DNA from 3 places in the Paenibacillus sp. FSL W8-0187 genome. Region 1 is predicted to be linked to each of the others. Evidence: riboswitches for the same ligand, from Rfam matches in the RefSeq annotation. Region 1 holds a riboswitch; each other region holds the start of a gene.
The links. A riboswitch is a leader RNA that binds a small molecule or an ion and turns the genes downstream of it on or off. The one in region 1 is predicted to bind cyclic di-AMP.
Positions count from the first base shown of each region.

Region 2: linked by a shared signal. The riboswitch ahead of MKY48_RS02400 (hypothetical protein) and the one ahead of ehuB (ectoine/hydroxyectoine ABC transporter substrate-binding protein EhuB) in region 1 are both predicted to bind cyclic di-AMP.
Region 3: linked by a shared signal. The riboswitch ahead of MKY48_RS00495 (C40 family peptidase) and the one ahead of ehuB (ectoine/hydroxyectoine ABC transporter substrate-binding protein EhuB) in region 1 are both predicted to bind cyclic di-AMP.

Region 1 is NZ_CP150206.1:6,570,255-6,577,587, reverse strand. It holds gene cls (cardiolipin synthase) at 1-722, opposite strand, end outside; gene MKY48_RS29840 (AI-2E family transporter) at 946-2,025, shown strand; gene MKY48_RS29835 (ring-cleaving dioxygenase) at 2,262-3,209, shown strand; gene MKY48_RS29830 (flavin reductase family protein) at 3,211-3,822, shown strand; gene MKY48_RS29825 (SDR family NAD(P)-dependent oxidoreductase) at 4,010-4,753, shown strand; cyclic di-AMP (ydaO/yuaA leader) riboswitch at 5,145-5,290, shown strand; gene ehuB (ectoine/hydroxyectoine ABC transporter substrate-binding protein EhuB) at 5,662-6,495, shown strand; gene ehuC (ectoine/hydroxyectoine ABC transporter permease subunit EhuC) at 6,497-7,150, shown strand; gene ehuD (ectoine/hydroxyectoine ABC transporter permease subunit EhuD) at 7,153-7,333, shown strand, end outside.
Region 2 is NZ_CP150206.1:537,920-545,252, reverse strand. It holds gene kdpB (potassium-transporting ATPase subunit KdpB) at 1-612, opposite strand, end outside; gene kdpA (potassium-transporting ATPase subunit KdpA) at 634-2,313, opposite strand; gene MKY48_RS02400 (hypothetical protein) at 2,572-2,982, opposite strand; cyclic di-AMP (ydaO/yuaA leader) riboswitch at 3,113-3,280, opposite strand; cyclic di-AMP (ydaO/yuaA leader) riboswitch at 3,823-3,998, shown strand; gene MKY48_RS02395 (hypothetical protein) at 4,132-4,596, shown strand; gene MKY48_RS02390 (proline dehydrogenase family protein) at 4,655-5,575, opposite strand; gene pruA (L-glutamate gamma-semialdehyde dehydrogenase) at 5,779-7,326, shown strand.
Region 3 is NZ_CP150206.1:100,123-107,455, reverse strand. It holds gene MKY48_RS00515 (copper amine oxidase N-terminal domain-containing protein) at 1-147, shown strand, start outside; gene MKY48_RS00510 (YwhD family protein) at 243-761, opposite strand; gene MKY48_RS00505 (M1 family metallopeptidase) at 910-2,901, shown strand; gene MKY48_RS00500 (hypothetical protein) at 2,913-3,740, shown strand; cyclic di-AMP (ydaO/yuaA leader) riboswitch at 4,090-4,230, shown strand; gene MKY48_RS00495 (C40 family peptidase) at 4,235-4,708, shown strand; gene MKY48_RS00490 (C40 family peptidase) at 5,146-5,619, shown strand; gene MKY48_RS00485 (GNAT family N-acetyltransferase) at 5,758-6,258, shown strand; gene MKY48_RS00480 (cytochrome c) at 6,420-6,776, shown strand; gene MKY48_RS00475 (4a-hydroxytetrahydrobiopterin dehydratase) at 6,876-7,190, opposite strand; gene MKY48_RS00470 (hypothetical protein) at 7,300-7,333, opposite strand, start outside.

The DNA.
Region 1 (7,333 bases):
CCAACGTTAAAACCGCCCACATATCCGATGTCGCCATCAATGATAGCGAGCTTTCGGTGATTCCGGTAATTCAAGCGCAGATTAATGAAGCGCAGCTTGGACGGGAAGAAGGCCTCGGCTTCTCCGCCGGCTTCGCGAAATGCTTTGAAGAAGCCCTTGGTTAATTGACGCGAGCCCAGCTCGTCGTACAGAACCCGGACTTTCACGCCTTCCTTTGCTTTTTTGGTCAACAGGGACATCAGCTTCTTGCCCAGCTCGTCCCGACGAATGATGTAGTATTGAATATGTATATAGACTTTGGCTTCCTCAATATCCTGAAACAACCGTTCAAATTTCTTGCGTCCATCCGTGAAAATTTCAACGTTGTTGTCGTCCGTAAGGATCGCCTGATTCTCATTGATATGCATATGGATCAAATCGCTGCTATCCGCCGCGGCTTGATTGCTGAACGGGTATTCCCCGTTAGTCATCCCTTCCATTTGAGACAGCAATACCTTCTCGATGCCTGTTTTCTGCAGATCACCCCAATGAAAGAGACGGATTCTTCTTAAATTTTGGGCGAACAACAGGTAGAGCGCAAAGCCCAAAATCGGGATAAAAGACAGCACCAGCAGCCATGCCCAGGTGGAGCCGGCATCCCGCCGTTCCCTAAAAACCACGAACATGGAGAACACGATATTCAGTACGATGATCAGACCAAGAGTGATGGATGTAACATGCATGTTCATAATATCCTCCTAAACTATATCCTTGCCCTTGCAATCCTTCATATTATACGTGAGGCGTTAGGAGAAGTATATATCGGCAGGATGAAGTGAACGGAATGGTTATATAAGCGATGGCGCTACAATCCGACATCCTATACCAGTGTAGACGCAAGCGATTTGTATATGCACACATTGTCATGATACGATGGTGAAAAAAATAGGAGAAGGGGCATGCTTTTTGCTGAAAATGAACAAGTTTTTCAAATTATGTCTCGCCGTGATTCTGGTCCTCATTATTATTTATTTGGGATCGCTGGTGGATTTTATATTCAGACCGGTACTTTCGTTCTTCTCGATCATCCTCGTGCCGCTGATGCTGTCAGGATTCTTCTATTACCTGCTCAGGCCGCTGGTTGATCTTCTCGAAAAGCGCAAGCTAAATCGCTCACTGGCCATCCTGCTCCTATATGTCGTGTTTGCAGGCATACTTACAGGTTTTATTATTGGGGTATGGCCATCTCTGCGGGATCAGATCATTGCTCTTGTGGAGAATGCGCCCGCATTATTTGCTGCCTTAGGTGAACAGCTGCAGGAGTGGGAAAATAACGGGCTCTTTAAGGAGATATTTCCGGAGAATTCTAATCCACTTACCCAATTAACCGATTATTTGAATCAAGGCTTCACGTTCCTGACGAATTATATTATGAACCTCTTCTCGTTCGTGTCGAACTTTGCCATCGTTTTATTTACGTTCCCGATCCTGCTGTATTACATGCTGAAGGAAGGCGGGAAGTTCGGAGAGATGATTGTCAGCTTTTTGCCTAACCGCTTCAAGGAAGTGGGAGCTTCGGTACTGGATGAAATCAACAATGCCCTCAAAGGGTTCATCGTTGGACGAGTGCTCGTCAATCTGGCGCTGGGTGTTTTGATGTACATCGGCTTCCTGATTATTGGTCTTCCTTATGCATTACTGCTGACGACCGTGGCGGTTATCGCGAATTTCATACCATTTATCGGAGCTATTCTATCCTCGATCCCGATCGTGATCATCGGCTTCATTCAATCCCCTGGAACGGCGATCTGGTCGCTTGTTGTCATTCTGGCAGCTCAGCAGATTCAGGATAACCTGATTGGACCATATATCTTTGGCAAACAGCTGGCTATCCATCCCATTACGATCATTATCCTGGTTTTGGTGGGACAGGATCTCGGCGGAATTATAGGGGTTCTGCTGGTGGTACCGATTTACATGATCATTAAGATTATCGTAACGAGAGTTTATCAGCTATTCTTTAAGGAAAAGTGGCAAAAAGCATAGATGGGTGATAGGCATGCGGTCGTAGCTGCATACTGAAGCCGCCTAAGAGCGTGGAAGCGTTCTTGGCGGCTTTTTATATGCCCGAGGTTTGAAGGCGCGCTTGACAATGATATGAAAAATATATAATCTTAAATTAAAGATATTAAATTTAAAGATTGTATATTTTAATTATATGAACCAGAAATCATGTATGGAAACATCGGGTTGGACACGGAAACAATGAGGAGGCGATGAATATGGCATTACAAACAGCAGGCATTCATCATATTACCGCTTATGCACAGGACCCGCAGAAGAATGTTGATTTTTATACGGGTGTGCTGGGGCTCAGATTGGTGAAGAAGACGGTGAATTTCGATGCGCCTGAGGTGTACCATTTGTATTTCGGGGATGAAGAGGGACACCCGGGGACTATTATCACCTTCTTTCCGTCTCCTGCTTCGCGAAGAGGGAGACGTGGAGGAGGGCAGGTTGGGTATACAACATTTGTTGTCCCTGCGGGTGCCCTGCCTTATTGGGAACAGCGTTTACGGAGCTTCGGCGTTCCTGTCATGAAAGCCTTTCGGTTTAACGAACACTATCTTCAGTTCTCCGATCGCGATGGACTTTCTCTGGAGCTGGTCGAGCGGGAAGACGGACCGAAGAGCAGTTGGTCTGTAGACGATGTAACGCCGGACACAGCGATTAAGGGGTTTGGTGGTGCGGTCCTGTTCAGCAGCAAGTGGAAGGAAACGAAGATAGCGCTGGAGCAGGTAATGGGACTGACCTTCATGGGAGAGGACGTTAACTATGCGCGGTTTCAGTCAGCAGGGCCCTTCGGCAACGTGATTGATTTACCGATGCGGGATATCCCGTGGGGCGCCGGGGGGGCCGGAACGACCCATCATATCGCATGGCGGGCTCAAGATGATGTTGAGCATGTTACATGGCAAGAGTGGGTGAAACAGCATGGCTTTTTGCCAACGGATATTAAGAACCGCAACTATTTCAAATCGTTATATTTCAGGGAACGAGGGGGGATCTTGTTTGAGATCGCAACCGATCTACCCGGATTTACGGTGGATGAAGATCTGGACTCACTGGGGGAACAATTGAAACTACCTGCCTGGTTTGAACCGGAGCGAGCCCGTATTGAGGAAGGTCTGGAGCCTATTCAAGTCAAAACACAAGAGAGGGGTAACTAAAGTGATATCCATTGACCCGAATACCCAAAGCGAACGGGACACTTACAAGCTGCTCATCGGGAGCGTTGTTCCGCGACCGATCGCTTTTGTTACGACATTATCGGAGGACGGTGTGCTGAATGCGGCACCATTCAGTTATTTCTCCATTCTGTCCAGCAATCCGCCCCTGCTGTCCGTTTCCGTTCAGCGGAAGAACGGTACGGCTAAGGATACAGCGAGAAATGCCATGCAAAGCGGTGAGCTTGTCATCCACATCGTGGACGAAGACAATGTTGAAGCCGTGAACGAAACGGCGGCGAACCTGCCCCCGCATGAGAGTGAACTTGACAGAGCGCATTTAACCCCGGTCGTTAGCGAGGTCGTTAAAGTTCCCGGCGTTCTGGAGAGCAAGATTCGCATGGAATGCGTGCTGGAGCAGGTCGTCACTTTGAATGCAGCGGATCAGCTGCCTGGTGCCGATCTGCTGATTGCCCGCGTAGTCCGCTTCCATGTTGCGGAGGAACTTTACGAGCAAGGCCGGATTGACGCTGCCAAGTTGAAGCCTGTGAGCCGTATGGCTGGTAATATCTATGCTTCACTGGGAGAGATGTTTACAATCGAGCGGCCTGTATAACAATGGACAGGCTGGATAAGGTTAGGATGCGGCGAATATTAAGTTGTGAGCGTCCATATGCCGTTATTCGATAGGATGTTGTTCATGAAAGAAACAGGGGCTTGTGGAATATCATGCCTGGAATATGTTAACTCTACATGAATATGGAATCGATATGATGAATTCACAATATAGGAGTGGTCGACAAATGAAATTTGAATCCAAGGTTGTCATTGTGACGGGAGGCGCCAGCGGGATCGGCGAAGCAGCAGTAAGGCTTTTTGTAGAAGAGGGAGCCAAGGTTGTTATTGCAGATTATTCGGACCGGGGACAGGCTGTTTCGGATGAATTAAGAGGCGCAGGCTTTGAAACGCTGTTCGTTAAGACGGATGTGACCCAAGAACAGGAAGTTGCAAATATGGTGAAGCAGACGGTTGAGCATTTTGGCCGTGTCGATGTATTGTTCGCCAATGCAGGCATTGCTCATGATGCCCCTGCTGATCAGTTGTCGATGGACAACTGGCAAAAGACGATTGATATTAATCTTACAGGGGTGTTCCTGTGTGATAAATATGTAATCCAACAGATGTTATCCCAAGGAACCGGAGGGGCGATCGTAAACTGCGGCTCGATCCATAGCCATGTCGGAAAAGCGGGTGTTACCGCTTATGCTTCCGCTAAGGGAGGCGTTAAGCTGTTAACCCAGTCGATGGGCGCGGATTATGCTCCAAAAGGGATCCGGGTCAATGCCGTATGCCCGGGATACATCGATACTCCGCTTATTAAGGGAAGAACGGAAGCGATCACCGAGCACCTGGTCGGCCTTCATCCGATGGGCCGCTTGGGACAGCCGGAAGAAGTAGCCAAAGCCGTGTTGTTCCTTGCCAGTGAAGATGCGTCCTTCATTACAGGCACAAGCTTACTGGTGGATGGCGGATATACAGCCGTATAATCCATGGACCAAAAATCCCGACACTTATCGGCGGTTAATATATGATGCTGGCACCAGCGCTCCCGTAACTAGAAGTAAATGAGTCATAATGGGTTTTTAATGGATAATCAAAAATTTTTTTTGGTTCAGATGGAGTTGTAGAAGCTTTCCACTGTTTTGGTCTAATTCATGGCATAAACTATCCATCACATGAACGAGTAAGGGAGGCATGGCAAACGCCTGCTATATAGCGAAAAATTGGTCTGGGATAAAATTCCTATGTTGTAGGTGGACAAGCTTGAATGAGGCATTTTTCTAGCTTGTCATACACCCCGGAAGAATGGCATTTCTGCGTGTGAATTTCCAGAAAAAGCGGTTTAAGGGGTTTGACTTTTCCTAAACTTCCCTTTATCATGGACACACGCTTAGTTTCCGGCATACATTTTCCGGAAAGCGGGGGAACCAGTTTCACCAGGGGCGAGTCACTTGGAATCATGAGTGTAGGGTACCATCTTACCCGAGTCCGTCAGCTAACCTCGTCAGCAGTGGATGGGTCTTGCATACATAATGGATGTTCATAACAAAGGCCCTTGATTCTCTTAGGGGCCTTTTCTCTATTTTTTGACCCCCTGCTGGCGGAGCTATGTCTAAATCCCCTGTTTGGTGGTCTTTTTGTATTCTGCTAAAGAGGAGGGGCAAGGCCTGCAAATGTTTAACCAATTGAATCAGTCGGATGGCATTGGGTTTAAGCGTGCAAGGAGATGGATGAATCATCTTCCCTGAAGCCCCGACCCGTGCAAGGTGTCTGAATGTCCTTATATCCAAGTTAACATATGCGTTAACAAGGGTAATTTCAACATGCCATTTTGTAAGGATTGCAAAGTCATAACGAAAGGTTGTGGAAGGTTTTGAAGAGAGTGCTTGTGCTGATGTTATCAGTGACTATGGTGGTATTGCTTGCGGCTTGCGGTGACAAAGGGAGTACACTGGATCGCGCCATGGAGCAAGGGTATATCACCGTAGGTTTTGCGAATGAGAAGCCTTATGCCTATAAAGAGGCCAACGGGGAGCTGACGGGAGAAGCCGTTGAGATTGCTCGGGTTATTCTGGAGCGGCTTGGCATCAAGGAAATGAGGGGAGAGCTGACGGAATTCGGTTCACTGGTTGCCGGACTGCAGGCCGAGCGGTTTGATCTAATCACCGCAGGCATGTTCATTAATCCGGACCGCTGCTCCGCCGTATTGTTTGCCAATCCGGAGTACAGCATCGGGGAAGCCATTGCGGTGAAGCAAGGGAATCCGATGGAACTCGGAAGTTATGAGGATATTGCTAATCATGACCAGGCTAAGGTCGCCGTCATGACAGGCGCGGTTGAAATCGGCTATATGGAGAAGTCCGGTATTCCTTCAGACCGGATCATACAGGTCCCCGACCAGGCCTCGGCTATTAGCGCCCTTCAGGCAGACCGGGTACAGGCGATTACCATGACGGGACCCTCTCTGCAGGCGATGCTGGATTCGGCTAGTGATGACAACATCGAACGTGTAACTGATTTCGAGCAGCCGGTCATCGATGGAGAAAGCGTTCGGGGTTATGGAGCTACGGCGTTCCGCCAAGCGGATACCGAGTTCCAGGAGGCTTATAATGCGGAGCTGCAAAAAATGAAGGAATCGGGCGAGCTGCTGGAAATTCTGCAGAAGTTCGGATTCACAGAAGAAGAGCTTCCGGGTGAAATGACGGCTGCTGCGCTTTGCGGGGAATAGTATGCCGAATTCGTGGATTGATTTTCTCCCTACGCTGCTAAAAGGGGCGGAGATCACGATTGTGGTAGCTTTCTTTTCAGCCATCCTTGCGGTCGTGATGTCCTTTGCAGCCGGGTTATGCCGACTGTCGAAGCTGTGGATCATTCGCACATTGACAGCCGTGTACGTGGAAGTCTTTCGGGGAACCTCCTTGCTGGTGCAGCTGTTTTGGTTGTATTTCGCTCTTCCGTTCATCGGCATCGAGCTGCCGAAAATGTTGGCGGCCATCCTTGCGATCGGGCTAAACTTCGGCGCATACGGCTCGGAGATCGTCCGAAGCGCTGTGCTGGCCGTTCCGAAAGGACAGTGGGAGGCCGCTTTAGCGCTTAATCTGAAGCCTTGGCAAAGGCTGTTGAATGTGATATTGCCTCAAGCTTCCTTGCGAATGCTTCCCCCTTTCGGGAATCAGCTTGTGGAACTCATCAAATCCACCTCATTGGTTTATTTCATCACCATGGCGGATTTGACGTATCAGGCGATGGTGCTCCGCAACAATTACATCTCCTGGACGACCGAGATTCTGGTACTGCTGCTCCTCATGTATTTTGTCATTGCTACGCTCGTATCGCTGGCAGTTCGACTGCTGGAGCGTAAATGGACAGCGGGGAGGTTATAGACATGTGGGACTGGAACTATGTGTGGGATATCCTGCCGCAGCTCTTGAGTGCGTTAAAGATGACGGTATGGGTGACGATCTGCGCTTTCGTGGTGGCATTAATCATCGGATTGCTGCTTGCCTTTGCGACGCGGAGCCGATTTAAGCTGTTGTCGCTTATAACCAAAGGAATCATTGAATTTA
Region 2 (7,333 bases), 1.4 Mb from region 1:
AACAAGCGAAATCATTCGGTCGATAAACGATTCCCCCGGATCGCTCGTAATCCGAATTTTGATCGTATCGCTGACAACCCGGGTACCCCCGGTAACCGAACTGAAATCGCCGCCGGCTTCTTTAATGACGGGCGCGGACTCGCCGGTAATCGCCGATTCGTCAACGGACGCAAGGCCCGCAATGACCTCCCCGTCCCCGGGAATCATCTCGCCCTGCGTAACGATCACGATATCTCCTTTGCGAAGATCCGTGGATGGTACGGATTGTACCCCTCCGTTCTCCATCACTTTATGAGCCGTCATTTCCTGCTTGGATTGCTTAAGGGAGTCGGCCTGCGCCTTCCCGCGTCCTTCGGCAAGAGCCTCTGCGAAGTTAGCGAACAGCAGCGTCAACAGCAAAATCACAAACACCGTCAGATTAAATCCGATACTGCCCTCTGTCCCGAAATAGGACGGAAATAACGTCATCAGCAAAACAACCAGGGTGCCGGCCTCCACCACAAACATGACCGGATTTCTCATCATCAGGACGGGGTTCAGCTTCGTGAAGCTCTTCTTGAGCGCCTGACGAACCATCTCTTTGGACATCACTTTTTTTCTCGTATTATTCATGGTAATAGGCCACCTTTTCTATTAACGGATCGTCAGATGCTCAGCAATCGGACCAAGCACAAGTACAGGCAGGAAGGTCAATGCACCGATAATCAGAACCACTGCAATGAGAATGCCGGCAAACAGCTTATTATCTGTCCGGAACGTCCCAAGCGTCTCGGGAACCCATTGCTTCCGCATCAGCGAGCCGCCCACCGCCAACAGGGCAATCATCGAAATGTAACGGCCGAAGAGCATGACCAGTCCTGTTGTAATGTTCCAGAACGGCGTGTTATCTGACAGACCCTCAAATCCGGAACCGTTATTGGCAGCGGAAGACGTGTATTCGTACAATACTTGCGAGATGCCATGAAAGCCCGCATTGGTAATGCCTGCCTGCCCTGCATCCGTCATCAGCGCAAGGGCGGTCGGAGCCAGGATGATAAATGGATGCACCAGGATAACAATCGCAATCAGCTTCATCTCCCGCGCCTCGATTTTTCTGCCTAGAAATTCGGGGGTTCGACCAACCATAAGACCGGCCAGGAACACCGCCAATATCGCGTACATGAGCATATTCATCAGCCCAACGCCCTTTCCGCCAAAAACAGAGTTCAGCATCATCAGGGACAGCGGCGTAATCCCTCCAAGCGGCGTGAGTGTATCATGCATGTTGTTGACCGACCCGGTTGTGGCCGCGGTCGTCACTGTCGTGAACAGAGAAGATTGAGCAACCCCGAACCGGACCTCCTTGCCCTCCATGCTGCCTTGCGAGGCATCGATGCCCAAGCGGTTCAGCGCCGGATTGCCATTGGTTTCAGCGGCATAGTTCAGCGACAGGAAAGCGATAAACAAGGTCATCATCACCGAGAAAATAATCCAGCCCTGTTTGCGGCTCTTGGCGAATAAACCGAACGTATACGGAAGTGCCGCCCCGAGACTCCACATGGACAGGATTTCGATGACATTGGTCAGCGGGGACGGGTTCTCGAACGGATGTGCCGAGTTCACTCCCATAAACCCGCCGCCGTTGGTGCCCAGATGCTTGATCGATTCAAGCGCAGCTACTGGCCCTACAGCTATTTGCTGCTCGCTACCTTCCAGCGTCGTGACGCTGAGCGTAGGCTTCAAGGTCTGCGGCACCTGCAGCGCAACCAGTACCATTGCAATGATGAACGCAGCCGGGATGAACACCCGGGTGTGAGCTTTGACGAAGTCCTCAAAAAAATTACCGACGGTTGAGCCCTTGCTAGTCACCGCCCGGATAAAAGCAATCGCCACGCAGAGCCCGGTTGCCGCAGACGTGAACATCATCATCGTAATGACAGCCATCTGGGCCATATAGGATAACCCCGACTCCCCGCTGTAATGCTGAAGATTCGTATTGGTCATAAAGCTGATGATCGTAGAGAACGACAAGGTCGATTCCATATTATCGATGCCATTCGGGTTGAAGGGCAGTACTCTCTGCAACCGCAGAATCAAATACCCAGACGCGACCAGCACGATATTCGTCATCACAAAGCTGATGGCATAACCTTTCCACGTCATTCCCTTGCGTTCTTTCAAGCCAATCAGTGCGAAGATCGGTTTCTCCGCCCAGGAGAACCATCTGTCCGTTCCATTGCCTTCATTGCGAAACACCTGATATAGATAAGTTCCAAGCGGCTTTACCAGCAGCACCAGAACGAGTATAACGATGGCAATTTGTAAAATGCCCATGGCGAATGCCTTCCTCCTTCAGCTGTCTCCCTAGAATTTTTCAGGGTGAATCAGCGCATAAATCAAGTACAGAAAAATAAAGAGCGTGCATACCAAAATGATCATCATGGTTAATCCGCCTCCGGTTCAGAAACCACGCGCCCACACCAAGACATGAACAGCATGAACAGTCCGTAGGTTCCTCCCAATATGAGCACCATATATAAATCCTGCATGAATATAACCTCCTAAAACCTCGTTGTGATATCAGCCAAGACCTTAGCTGACAATGGACGAAATCAGGAAGGATACCTGGTGATGGTTCGTATGAAGCACCACATCGGCACCCAGCCCTTTGTATATCAATCGCGGATTGCTGGAATGGGTAATCACATAAATCGACTCTGTGGTCCAGGTCCGGCAAATCCGTAAATAGCGGCAGCATAGATTCAAGCTGCTCTCGAACAGAAACACCTTGCTGACGGGAAACTCGGGAATGATCCAGGTTTGCTCGTCCCTTGTATCGATTAGTATCATGTTGGTGCAGCCCAGCTCATGCAGCCTCTCCTGTTCAACCCGGTTGTTGGCTATGGCCACAAACGAAATGCGCTTAAAGATCAGCTGGCGGATAAATTCTTCCCCGGCCTTGTTCGGTGCGGATACCAGGATAAACTCCTGCGATTTCTCCATCTTTTGTTCTCCTCCTAAGTTCGGAAAGAGAAGACAACAACAAAGAAGCCTGTGGAAAGAGAAGAACTCTTCCCGCAGGCTCCTTAATAGGACACGGTGAAATACACCGTGGCCCAAGTCCACGACAATCGTTGCCTCTCTCGATACGCTTACGAGGTTAGCTGACGGATTCGGGCGTGAGAGTCGCCCTACCCATAGACCGTTATCTTGTCCATGGGATTCACCCCTGAGAGATAGATTCATCTCCCGACTGGTTCCCCCGTTCCTTTTCCATTCAAGGACTCAGCGAAAATTGAAAACGAGTAGCATGTTATTCTATTAGCCATTGACTAAACATCCAGGTCCGGCAAAACAACACAGCATCAGGTTCGAGCGGTGAGAGTCGCATCATCCTGCAATTTCAGCGAAGGCCCATGGCGCCTTCGCCCGAGATTCGATCCATAAAAGAGCCTGATGCAGCTCTCACACTGCCTGTAGGCCTTCATGAAACGGTTGCCTGCATGCCTGTCGCTGGTGTCCGTCAATTCATAGTTCGTATCATACGTCTGGCCCTGCAGGAAGTAAATGTGAGCAAAAACACATGTGGCGTTATGTCGAACAGGAACTGACCAGTATTGCTTCATTATCTCCCGAATACTACTCTATACTATGTATTTCTCTTGTTTTCTTGTATTTACCGCAATCTATCGAGATACCGAGATTTTGCCATGATAATCGATGACACGACTGAATGTACACGTTTTCTTACACGGTTTTCATCGATTTTCGGAATATATCCGTCCCATATGATCATTTACTTTTAGTTTCCTCCGGCGTATGATTCATCCATCTATTCGAAACATTCGTTATACGCTGAGCTCCCGACAGATGGGGAGACGGGGGAACCAAAATCGCCAATGGAGCTTCTATTGGTGAATGGGGTGAATCCGCAGTGCCTAGATGGTCAGGCACTGCGGTAGGGTGCTCTCAAGCCCGAATCCGTCAGCTAACCTCGTAGGCGCGTTTTGAGAGAGAACACCACCCGAGCCTTAAGCGGAAGCGGCCACTGGAACAGGGCCTCTAACGACAAAAAGGCCTGGAGAGCGGGGGATCTCTGCTCACCAGGCCTTTTCACCGTGCATATAACATTCCTATAAAGGAGCGTAGATCATGACGAAATTCATCGAGGCTGCACTGACATCCGTTATCGAAACCGAAGTTCCCGCATTAAGTGTAGAGCCCATCCGCCATATGGAGATATTTCGTTTCGACCAGGGCTCGGCTGAACGCTTTATCCCCTGGAGCAAACGAGATTGGAACTGCGGTTTGTTCAAAATCAGCTGCAAAGACGCGGCCGGTTATGCCGAATATGCGCTGCCAAGCAACAGGGAATTCACGGATCTAGTCCGCTGGGCAGCCGTCTTTACGAGGCTGAAAGGCATGACCGTGACCGAGGCCGTTCGCTATGCCCAGAAGCAGCACCAGTGGGGATCCGCCCGGATGCAGCTCGCCGTATCGGCGCTCGCCGATCTGGAGACCAATCGGCAACAGCACATCACCCGTAAGCGGTTAGGCAGCTTGCCGCTGGAGCGTTCCTTCCTGATGGACTGCTCGGAGGCGTATTATTTCTTCTAGGACAGTAGCTAGAGAGCTACCGTCCTCGCTTCGCTTTCAATTGATTATTTTCCCCCTCTCACTTGAACATATTTTTGAGCACCATCATCAGGTTGGCCGGCTTCTCCGCCAGCCGCCGCGTAAAATACGGGTACCACATCGTTCCGTAGGGCATATAACACCGAATGCGGTAGCCGTCCTGTGCAAGCGCTGCCTGATCGTTCATCCGCAGCCCGTACAGCATCTGAAACTCAAATTCCTGTTTGTCTATGTGACTCTGCTCGGCAAACACCTTCACCCAGTCGATGATGTTGTCATCATGCGAAGCAATCGCAACGTAGGCACCCTGATCAAAATGCATTTTGATCAATTTCTTATAGTTGTCAATGACCTCCCGCTTTTGCTGAAAAGCGATGGTTCCCGGCTCTTTGTACGCCCCCTTCACGAGCCGCAGATTAACACCGGCATTGATTAAATTCTTGACGTCCTCCTCCGTACGGAACAAGTAGGCCTGCATCACGGTCCCCACATTGGTCAGCCCCTCCTTATGGAGCCGCAGCGTCATGTCTATCGTCGCCTGGGTATACGGCGAATCCTCCATATCCAGACGAACGAAGTTACGGTGCTCTTTCGCCTTTTTCGCCACCAGCTTGATATTCTCGTAAGCCTTCTCGGGGTCCAGTGCCATGCCCATCTGCGTCGGCTTCAGCGAAACGTTCGATTTCACTCCCCGCTTGGCAATCCCTTCTACAAGCTTCAAATACTCCTCCCGGTACCCGGCCGCTTCGTCCAGCGTCGTGATACCCTCCCCCAAATGATCGAGCGTGACGAGAATGCCCTTCTCATTCAGCCTCTCAATTTCATCCAGCGCCTCGCCCAAGGTATCGCCGGCTATGAATCTGCCCGCCAGTTTTCGGCCGTACTTGATCGACAACCACTTCACGAATTTATTACCGGACACCGTCAGGATCACTTTACGGTAAAGTTCGGTTCCGTCCATGCGAGCTCCCCCTTTGCAAAAGGCAAACCAAAATGCACTCTATCTTAACTCATATGCAAAAATCATGACGGCATGCAGAAAGACATACATATCTAACATCGAGCTTTTCACCAAGAGATTCTAAACACCCCACCATGACGCATTCAGCAGCTGGACCATAAACCTAAAGCTCCGAATCATATCATGTTAAGGAGGGGCCTTCCATGCGAGTACCTTTTCGGAATGAACCATTTCTGGACTTCAACAACGAGTTGAACAACAAGTTATACGATGCTGCGCTATCCGCGGTCGAAGCCGAACTCGGCAAGACGTACCCTCTGGTTATCGGCGGTGCCCAAATCCATACGGAGCGTACCCTAAAGTCGGTCAATCCGTCCCGTAAACGTCAGGTCATCGGCATTGTATCCCAAGCCGATACCGAACTTGCGGAACAAGCCATTCAGACAGCCGCACGGACTTTTGAGACGTGGAAACACACCGCGCCGAGCGAACGGGCACGATATTTGTACAAGGCTGCAGCAATCATGCGGCGACGCAAGTTTGAATTCTCCGCACTGATGACGCTGGAAGCTGGAAAAACGCGTGCCGAAGCGGATGCGGATACGGCCGAAGCGATCGATTTCATGGAATTCTATGCACGCGAAATGCAGCGCCTGAGCGCGCCCCAGCCGCTAACGGTTCATGAGGAGGAAGAAAATCATCTCTATTACATTCCACTCGGCGTCGGCATCGTCATTCCGCCGTGGAACTTTCCGCTCGCGATTATGGCAGGCATGACCACGGCGGCCATCGTCTCGGGCAACACCGTTGTGCTGAAACCGGCGAGCACCACGCCAGTCATTGCCGCCAAATTCGTGGAGCTACTGGAAGAAGTCAGCCTGCCTCCGGGCGTTGTTAACTTCCTGCCAGGACCGGGCCAGGAAGTGGGCGACTATCTGGTGGATCATCCGCTGACCAGGTTCATCAGCTTTACGGGATCCCGCGACGTCGGACTGCGGATTCAGGAACGCGCGGCTAAGACACAGCCCGGACAACAATGGATCAAACGCGTCATCGCCGAAATGGGCGGAAAAGACGCCATTATTGTAGACAGTGAGGCCGATCTGGACCTCGCGGCAGACGCGATCACCGCCTCCGCATTCGGTTTCTCCGGCCAGAAATGCTCCGCCTGCTCCAGGGCCATCGTGCATGAGGACGTCTATGATACCGTGCTGCAGAAGGTTATCGACCGCTCCAAGAAGCTGGTTATCGGCAGTCCGTTACACGCCGCGGTGCAGGTAGGGCCTGTCATCGACGATAAGGCCTACCGTAAAATTCTGGACTATATCGAAATCGGGAAAGGCGAAGGCACGCTGGTACTCGGCGGATTTCCGGGCGATCCGGAGGGGTATTTCATCCAGCCGACGATCTTCGCGGACGTGGCCAGCACCGCCCGTATTTCCCAAGAGGAGATCTTCGGCCCGGTGGTGGCCTTCACGAAGGCCGCCTCCTTCGACGAAGCGATCCAATTCGCCAACAACACCGACTACGGGCTGACCGGCGCGGTGATCTCGAACAACCGCGCGCACCTGGAGCAGGCGCGGCGTGATTTCCATGTTGGCAACCTGTATTTGAACCGGAAATGCACCGGTGCCTTAGTGGGCACCCACCCATTCGGCGGCTTCAATATGTCCGGGACCGATTCCAAAGCCGGCGGGCGCGATTACCTGCTCCTGTTCACACAGGCGAAGGCGGTGTCAGAGCGATTCTGATTACGGC
Region 3 (7,333 bases), 940 kb from region 1:
GTCATTGAGGAAATGCCGCCGAACGAGGTGGGCTTCATTGGTGACGGTTTAACGTATATCGGATATGCCGGCGGCAAGCTGACGTTCCAATACAATAATCCGTTTCTCGGTCAAAAAGAAAAACGGACCTACACCCTTCCATTCTAACCATATGCAATGACAAAAAGACCGGCGGGATTCGTTCACGAATCCAACCGGTCTTTCCACTTTAGCATCTAGAATAATCACTTTTATTTATGGTATCATGCCTCGGTTCGAAGGGCTTCCTTGAATTCCTCTGGTGTTGCATTCCACCATTCCTCGTTACGTGAAATCAGCAGCTCACGCAGTGCTTTCTTCTCGACGTCGCCAAGGCCATCCAGAATGATCTTGCGCTTCATCGCCGCATCCATTTTATTCACATGATCGGCGAGGATCTTCCAACCACGACGGGCCTCCTGGTCGATCCACATTTCACAGGCGGTCATGCCTGCATAATGCTGTCCTTCGGCGGTACGGTCTACAGCGACCCACACGATCCATACCTGGCGTCCATTCGGCACTTCATCCCGGTTCATGCTGAAACGGATACCCTTCTCCACCTTACTCTTCGCATGCATGGCTCCAATATCAACTCGGGCCTCGCCATTGTCGATAATGACAGGCGACAGACTGTTCAGATCGATGGAGCCTGATCCAAACCCTTTATGCTTACTCTTACTATTAATAATATTCAAAGCAATCGGTTTCTTCGCACCCTGCTTCTGCTCTTCATTCTCCACTGCTGCCGACCTCCTATATCAGAGCCGATTCTTACGTATCAGCTGCTAAATTGATAACCTTTGTCCCAATAATTTTATTTTAACTAATAATCCCCCAAAAGCAAACATATACATGCACTAGATGCTTGTCAACGGGAGGTTGTTCGATATGGTCCCACCACGTGCTAAAGTCTTTCTATCATCCCTGCTTGCCATAGGTTTGCTTGCAGGATCGATGCCGATATTTCTGAATCCAGGGTCCTCAGCGTCTGCTCTTGCCCCAAATGCGGGCAAGCCCTCCGTCTCTGCTGTGGAGAAGGCCCCTCTCTCACCGCCTAAGGTGCAGCCTAATATTCCCGCTCCGGCCTTAAGCGACCGACTAGTGGAATATCATATGGATGTTCGGTACGAGCCTGAGGAGAACAAGCTTAAGGGCAAACAGACGCTCACTTGGACTCATCCAGGCAAAAAAAGCGTAAACGAGCTGTACTTTCATCTGTACCCCAATGCATTTGCTTCCAATGATACGACCTTTATGAAGGAATCGGGTGGCCGGCTTCGTTCCGATCCCATGCCAGACGACGGATTCGGCTCCATGACGATTACCAGCGTGAAAACAACCGAAGGTCTGGCCCTGACCCATCGCCTTCAATTTGTCCAACCTGACGACGGTAACATCAAGGATCACAGCCTTGTCAAGCTCCGATTGCCTAAACCCATCAAGAGTGGCGAGAGTGTCACCATTCACTTGGAGTTTGAGGTCGAGCTCCCCAAAATATTTGCTCGCATGGGTACCACCGAGAATTTTATTATGGCGGGGCAATGGTTTCCTAAAATTTCGGTCTATGAACCGGCTGGTCTTCGCGGAAGAACAGAGGAAGGCTGGAATCTTCATCAATACCATGGCAACTCCGAATTCTATTCTAACTTCGGCATTTATAGCGTTCGCATCAGAGTACCCGAAAATTACATTGTTGCTGCGACTGGATTCCCTACCAAGCCTGCCCAAAAAATTAACGGGGAAAAAATTTATCAGTTCTATGCGGATGATGTACATGATTTTGCCTGGTCGGCATCGCCGAACTTTGTCACGGCAGAAGAAGCATTCTCCGCACCAGGCGTACCGGGCGTCCGCATCAAGCTGTATCTCGATCCAGCCCATAAAGACTTAAAGGAGCGTTACTTTGATGCTGCCAAGTCGGCACTCGCTTCGTTTGGAAAATGGTACGGAACCTATCCGTATTCCACGTTGTCCATCGTCGTTCCGCCAGAATCGGGCAACGGTGCAGGCGGCATGGAATACCCGACGCTGGTCACGGCCTTCGGGGCCAAAAACGATTCGCCGGGATATGAGCTGGAGCGGACCGTCATTCATGAAATTGCCCATCAATATTTTTACGGAATGATCGCAAGTAACGAATTTGAGGAAGCGTGGCTGGACGAAGCCTTCGCAACCTATGCAGAAGAACGAGTGATGGAAAAAGAATACGGGATTACCTCCAATACGGCGGCTCAGGGAGCATCCATCACTTCCCCTGCACCGCTGAAGATGGAATCCTGGAAATACAGCTCGCACGAAAACTACGCACTGAATGTTTACACGAGGGGCAAGCTGGTGCTGCAAGGCATCGAACGACAGGTCGGTCCGCGGATGATGGAGAAGATTCTTCATACGTACGCCCAGAAATACCGCTTCAAGCACCCGACCACGTCCGACTTCCAGAAAGTTGTAGAGCAAGTAAGCAAAACGTCCTGGCAGCCGTATTTTGACCAATATGTATATGGAAGCCAGATGGCGGACGTTGCCATCGACGTGATCAAAACCAAAAATAAAGGCACGGCGGAACATCCTCGGTATGAATCTACGGTCAAGATAACGAGCAGGGACGGGGATATAACCGATGTGCCAATCGTGTTCGCCTTTGAGGACGGCAAAACGGTGGAGCGAACCTGGAGCGGCAAGGACCGAAAAGTTACTTACACCCTGGAGTACAGCACTCCGCTCGCCTGGGCCATGGTTGATCCGAAATATTCCATCGTCCTAGAGAATAAACACATCAATAACTATATGAAGGCAGGAATGGATCCGAAGGTGGTTACACGCTGGAATCTCAGTATTACCAAGCTTGTGGAGACGCTGTTCGGCAGCCTGTCATGGTGAGGGGGGAGCACATGAAAAGTTACGCAGGCCAAGGGTGGATCAGTGTTAAAGACCAGCTATACGTCTCGATTCTGCTCTTCTTATACCGTTTGCTGTGGGGATACTGCCTGTACCGACTCGTAAAATCGGCAGTCGTTCCCCTTCTTATGCGATATCCGGATTCTGCCCCTAACGAGCTCAGCCGTCTTTTATTCTTCTACGAGGGCGAGATGAGCCTATCCCTGAGCAGCACGGTCCACACCTACGCATGGCTTCTGGCCGGTTTGCTCTTGATCAGGATAATCTTCACCCCGCTCATTCGGGCCGGCATCTTCTACAACCTTCACCAGGAAGCTAAGGGCGAGCGCGGTTTATTCTTCTTCATTGGCATGCGGAAACTGTGGAAACCCGTAACGCTATTCTATCTGATAGAGCTCATTCTCACCTTTGCGCCCGGTTACTGGATTCTGCCCAAAATCCTTCCGATTCTGCTGAATGGGATTCAAGAGCCTGTTCTGCTGCTTCATGCACTGCCCTATGCAGCTGGGTGGTTCTTGTACGCCTATCTGATCCGCCTGTTATTGCTCTATATGCAATTCGGGCGCACTGGGGGGTTCGGTATGATCAGCTCTATTCTGGCACTCTTCCGCCGCTTGGGCACGGCAGTGCTGTTGTCCATCACCATCGGCGGATCAGCCTGTATCATTCTGCTGCTCCTGAGCTCGGCTTCGCTCTTCTGGGCCGGGTTGATCGGCTTAATTATTCAGCAGGCCTCTTATTTCCTGAATGGATTATTCCAAATTTGGGTAATTTCCACCCAATATCATTTGTGGAGAGATTCCTCCTCACAGCATTCTTAATCGTTACAATTCGTTACCCTGATATGGTGAATCATGCTCGCGAATAAGCTGTAATCCGAAGTGACACGTTTTTATCTCGAGCTTGATTTTACAAAGAATAAGCATTCATTTATCCTCTATATTACAAATTTCTGAGCGCCAAATTACAAAAAAACCTGTTTCCCCAAGATGGGGACAGGTTTTTTTGTTTAAAAATGATCTTTCCTCGTTTGCCAAATTGTTAATACTCTGCTAAAATAACGAATATGTTAGTAACAACTTTGTCATCTTTACTGTAACTTTTTTGTTGGAACGATGTAAATTCGTTAACTATGTTGGAACGTCAGACGTCAATGAATGGGTTCATCAACATTTTAAGGAGCCGAATTCCCATAACGATATGGGAAGCGGGGGATCCGTTTTGGGTGAATTGATCTCGCAAGAGAGGGATCATAGGGGACCTTTCAACCGAACCCTTAAGCTAACCTCGCAGGCAATGGAAGGAGCTTTTTGTTTTGAAAAAGAAGTTAACGGCTGTTTCTCTCGGCCTCGCACTCGCACTCACATTAGGGACCGGAAGCGCTTTCGCCGATTCCAAATTAAATACAGCAATCAAACCAGCCATTGGTGTCTCTTATAAAACGGGTGGAACCACAACGAATGGTTTTGACTGCTCCGGATTCACCAGCTATGTTTACAAGAAGCTTGGCCTTAGCCTGCCGCGAACGTCTGCAGCTCAATACAAAGTAGGAACGGCAGTATCCAAGAGCAACCTGAAAGCTGGCGATCTCGTGTTCTTCAACACATCCGGTAGAGGTATCTCTCATGTGGGTATTTATGTTGGAAGCGGCAAATTTGCTCATTCCTCATCTTCGCGTGGTGTCATGATCAGTCCGCTAAGCCAGAGCTATTACGCCAACCGATATGTAGGCGCTAAGAGAATTATGAGTCAGAATACGTACAAATCTGTAGCTGTGAACTACAATTAATGTTGGAACTTTATTGATTTACTCTTATAAGAAGCCCTGGGTTTATGAGATTGTGCCGATCTCATCCAGCGGCTTTTTTCTTTTGTTGATTGTGTGTATACCTTTATAACGTTTAAGACAACGAAAAAGTTTCCACTTTTCAAAAAAAAATGAATGAAGATATTGAAATGACTTCGTTTGGTTATTCCATCCCCAATATCCTCTTATTCTTTATATACCCTTCTCTCTCTTCATTAAACACCGTTTTGGGAAAATATTGATTTTATCTGACGCTTCGACAGCTAATACGATTGAAAAATAGCAAAATTCATCAAGAAATAATTGCCAATCCCGCTTACTGTCTGATAGAATGGACGCAGTAACAACTTTGTCATTAATGTAAGTGCTTTAATACATAGATTGCTATGCCTCGCGGCAGCGAAAAGGAGCTTTCCATGCTGAAGAAAACATTATCAACAGCAGCCCTTAGTATCACACTGCTATTCACTTTGGGCGTTGGCAGCGTGTTTGCTGATAGTGCGCTGGATCAGGAAATCGATAAGGTGCTAGGTACACGATACAGCTACGGCGGTACGACCGCGAGCGGATTTGACTGCTCCGGCTTCACCATGTATGTATATGCCAAACTCGGTTTGAAGCTCCCGCATCAATCCGGCTCTCAATTCGACATGGGGACAAGCGTGTCCCGTAAGGATCTGCGCGCTGGCGATTTGGTGTTCTTCAACACATCGGGCCAGGGCATCTCCCACGTCGGCATTTATGTCGGCGATGACAAATTTGCCCATGCCTCGACCAACCGCGGCGTGGTTATCAACCGCCTTGCAGAGGAGTACTATGATCAGCGATACGTGGGTGCAAAGCGTATCATGAGCGATGATACGTATGAAGAGTCGGCTGGTGAATCATCCTAAGCTTTAGAGGCTAATCATCCCTATACATACTGCTTGCCCGTTAAAGGAGCCCTTACCTCTCTTTGACGGGCTTTTTGATGCGACTTGGATATTCGGAAAAGGGTTATCATTCATATATACGATAGGAGGACTTCACCAATGGATGCAACACCGATTTCATTTCACACCGTAGTCATGCGTGAAGAGCACGCAAAGGAAATATGCGCCTGGACCTATCCTCCTCCCTATAATATCTATGGCTTTCTTCCCTGGGAGCAGATGAAAGGACTTGAGGTCGAGTTTGGCGATCCCGACATTCGCCAGAGGCAGTACATCTCGATTCTGGATGAACGGGAGGCCCTGTGGGGATTTGCCCAGCTGTTTCCGATGCACGAGGTGACACGAATCGGACTTGGCATGCGGCCTGATTGGTGCGGGCGCGGAATGGGTAAACGGTTTATGGAGGCGATTGTTCGGGAAGCCAGGCGGAGGCGGCCTGTCGACGAAATCGACCTTGAGGTGTTGACCTGGAATGAGCGCGCGATCCGCACGTATCAAAAGGCAGGCTTTCATATCACCGATACGTATGAGCGACTTACACCAACGGGAAATGCCCTTTTCCACTGTATGGTGTATGAGCCGCCGGCTAATGAGGAATAGTAATCTTTGTCTATATGAAAAAGCACAATTTTGTGTACTTTTTATGAAGCCGCGCCGGATAGTTGCTTTTTTTGTCACAACTGGCTATGCTGTCTATGGATGTTGGTTTATAATGGAGACAAGTGCAAGAGTGCAGTATACATAGAAGGGACGATATGACGATGCAAAAATGGATCATGAGCGGATTGTTCTTCGTCGCATGTGCGTTGGCTATCGCGCTGATGTTTACGCTCCCAGGTAAGGAACAGGTGGCTCAGGAAGAGAAGCCGACCATGCCGGAAGTGACTCTCGATGCTGCCGCAGCGGAAGCCACAATGAAAGCAAGCTGTATTAGCTGTCACGGCGACCAACTTCAAGGCGGCGCTGGGCCGGCTTTGAATCAAGTAGGCGGACACATGGATGCGGACGCAATCTTCAACGTTGTAACCAAAGGTCGTAAGGGAATGCCTTCCTTTAAAGATCAACTTAAGCCCGAAGAAATCGCAAACATCGCGCTATACCTTGCTGAGAAAAAATAAATCAGCTTATACGCAAAACACGCTTGCACCTGGAGCTCTTCCCGGCGCAAGCGTGTTTTTACATATTCGGGACCTCTGAGGGGACTAACCGTCCCCCTCCTATTGTGCCGCCTTGCCATCCTTCGAACGACTCTTCTCATAGGCTTCGTTAAACTGCTGCGCTTCCTTAATATCCACAGCCGTAATGCCACCGTCGTCCCAAGAGGTGAGACGAAGTGTAACGACTTTATAATCTATGGTGATGTAGGGGTGATGTCCGAAAGCTTCTGAAATAGCTGCCACTTCATCAACAAAAGCAATTCCCTTCATGAAGGAGGAGAAGGTATACTTCCGTACAATCCATCTCCCTTGTTCAAATTCCCAACCCTCAAGCTTTTCCAGATGAGCCTCTACTTCTTGCTGCGTATAAAGCATCTTTTATCTTCCTCCCCGAAAAAAACCTATCTTAAAGCCGACTTACACGTAATATGGTCTTTCTGTCATCTATTCTATTCTGCCCTGTATCTGTTGATAACTGGAGTGATTACACAAGAGCCACAAAGGCCAACTCTTCTTCA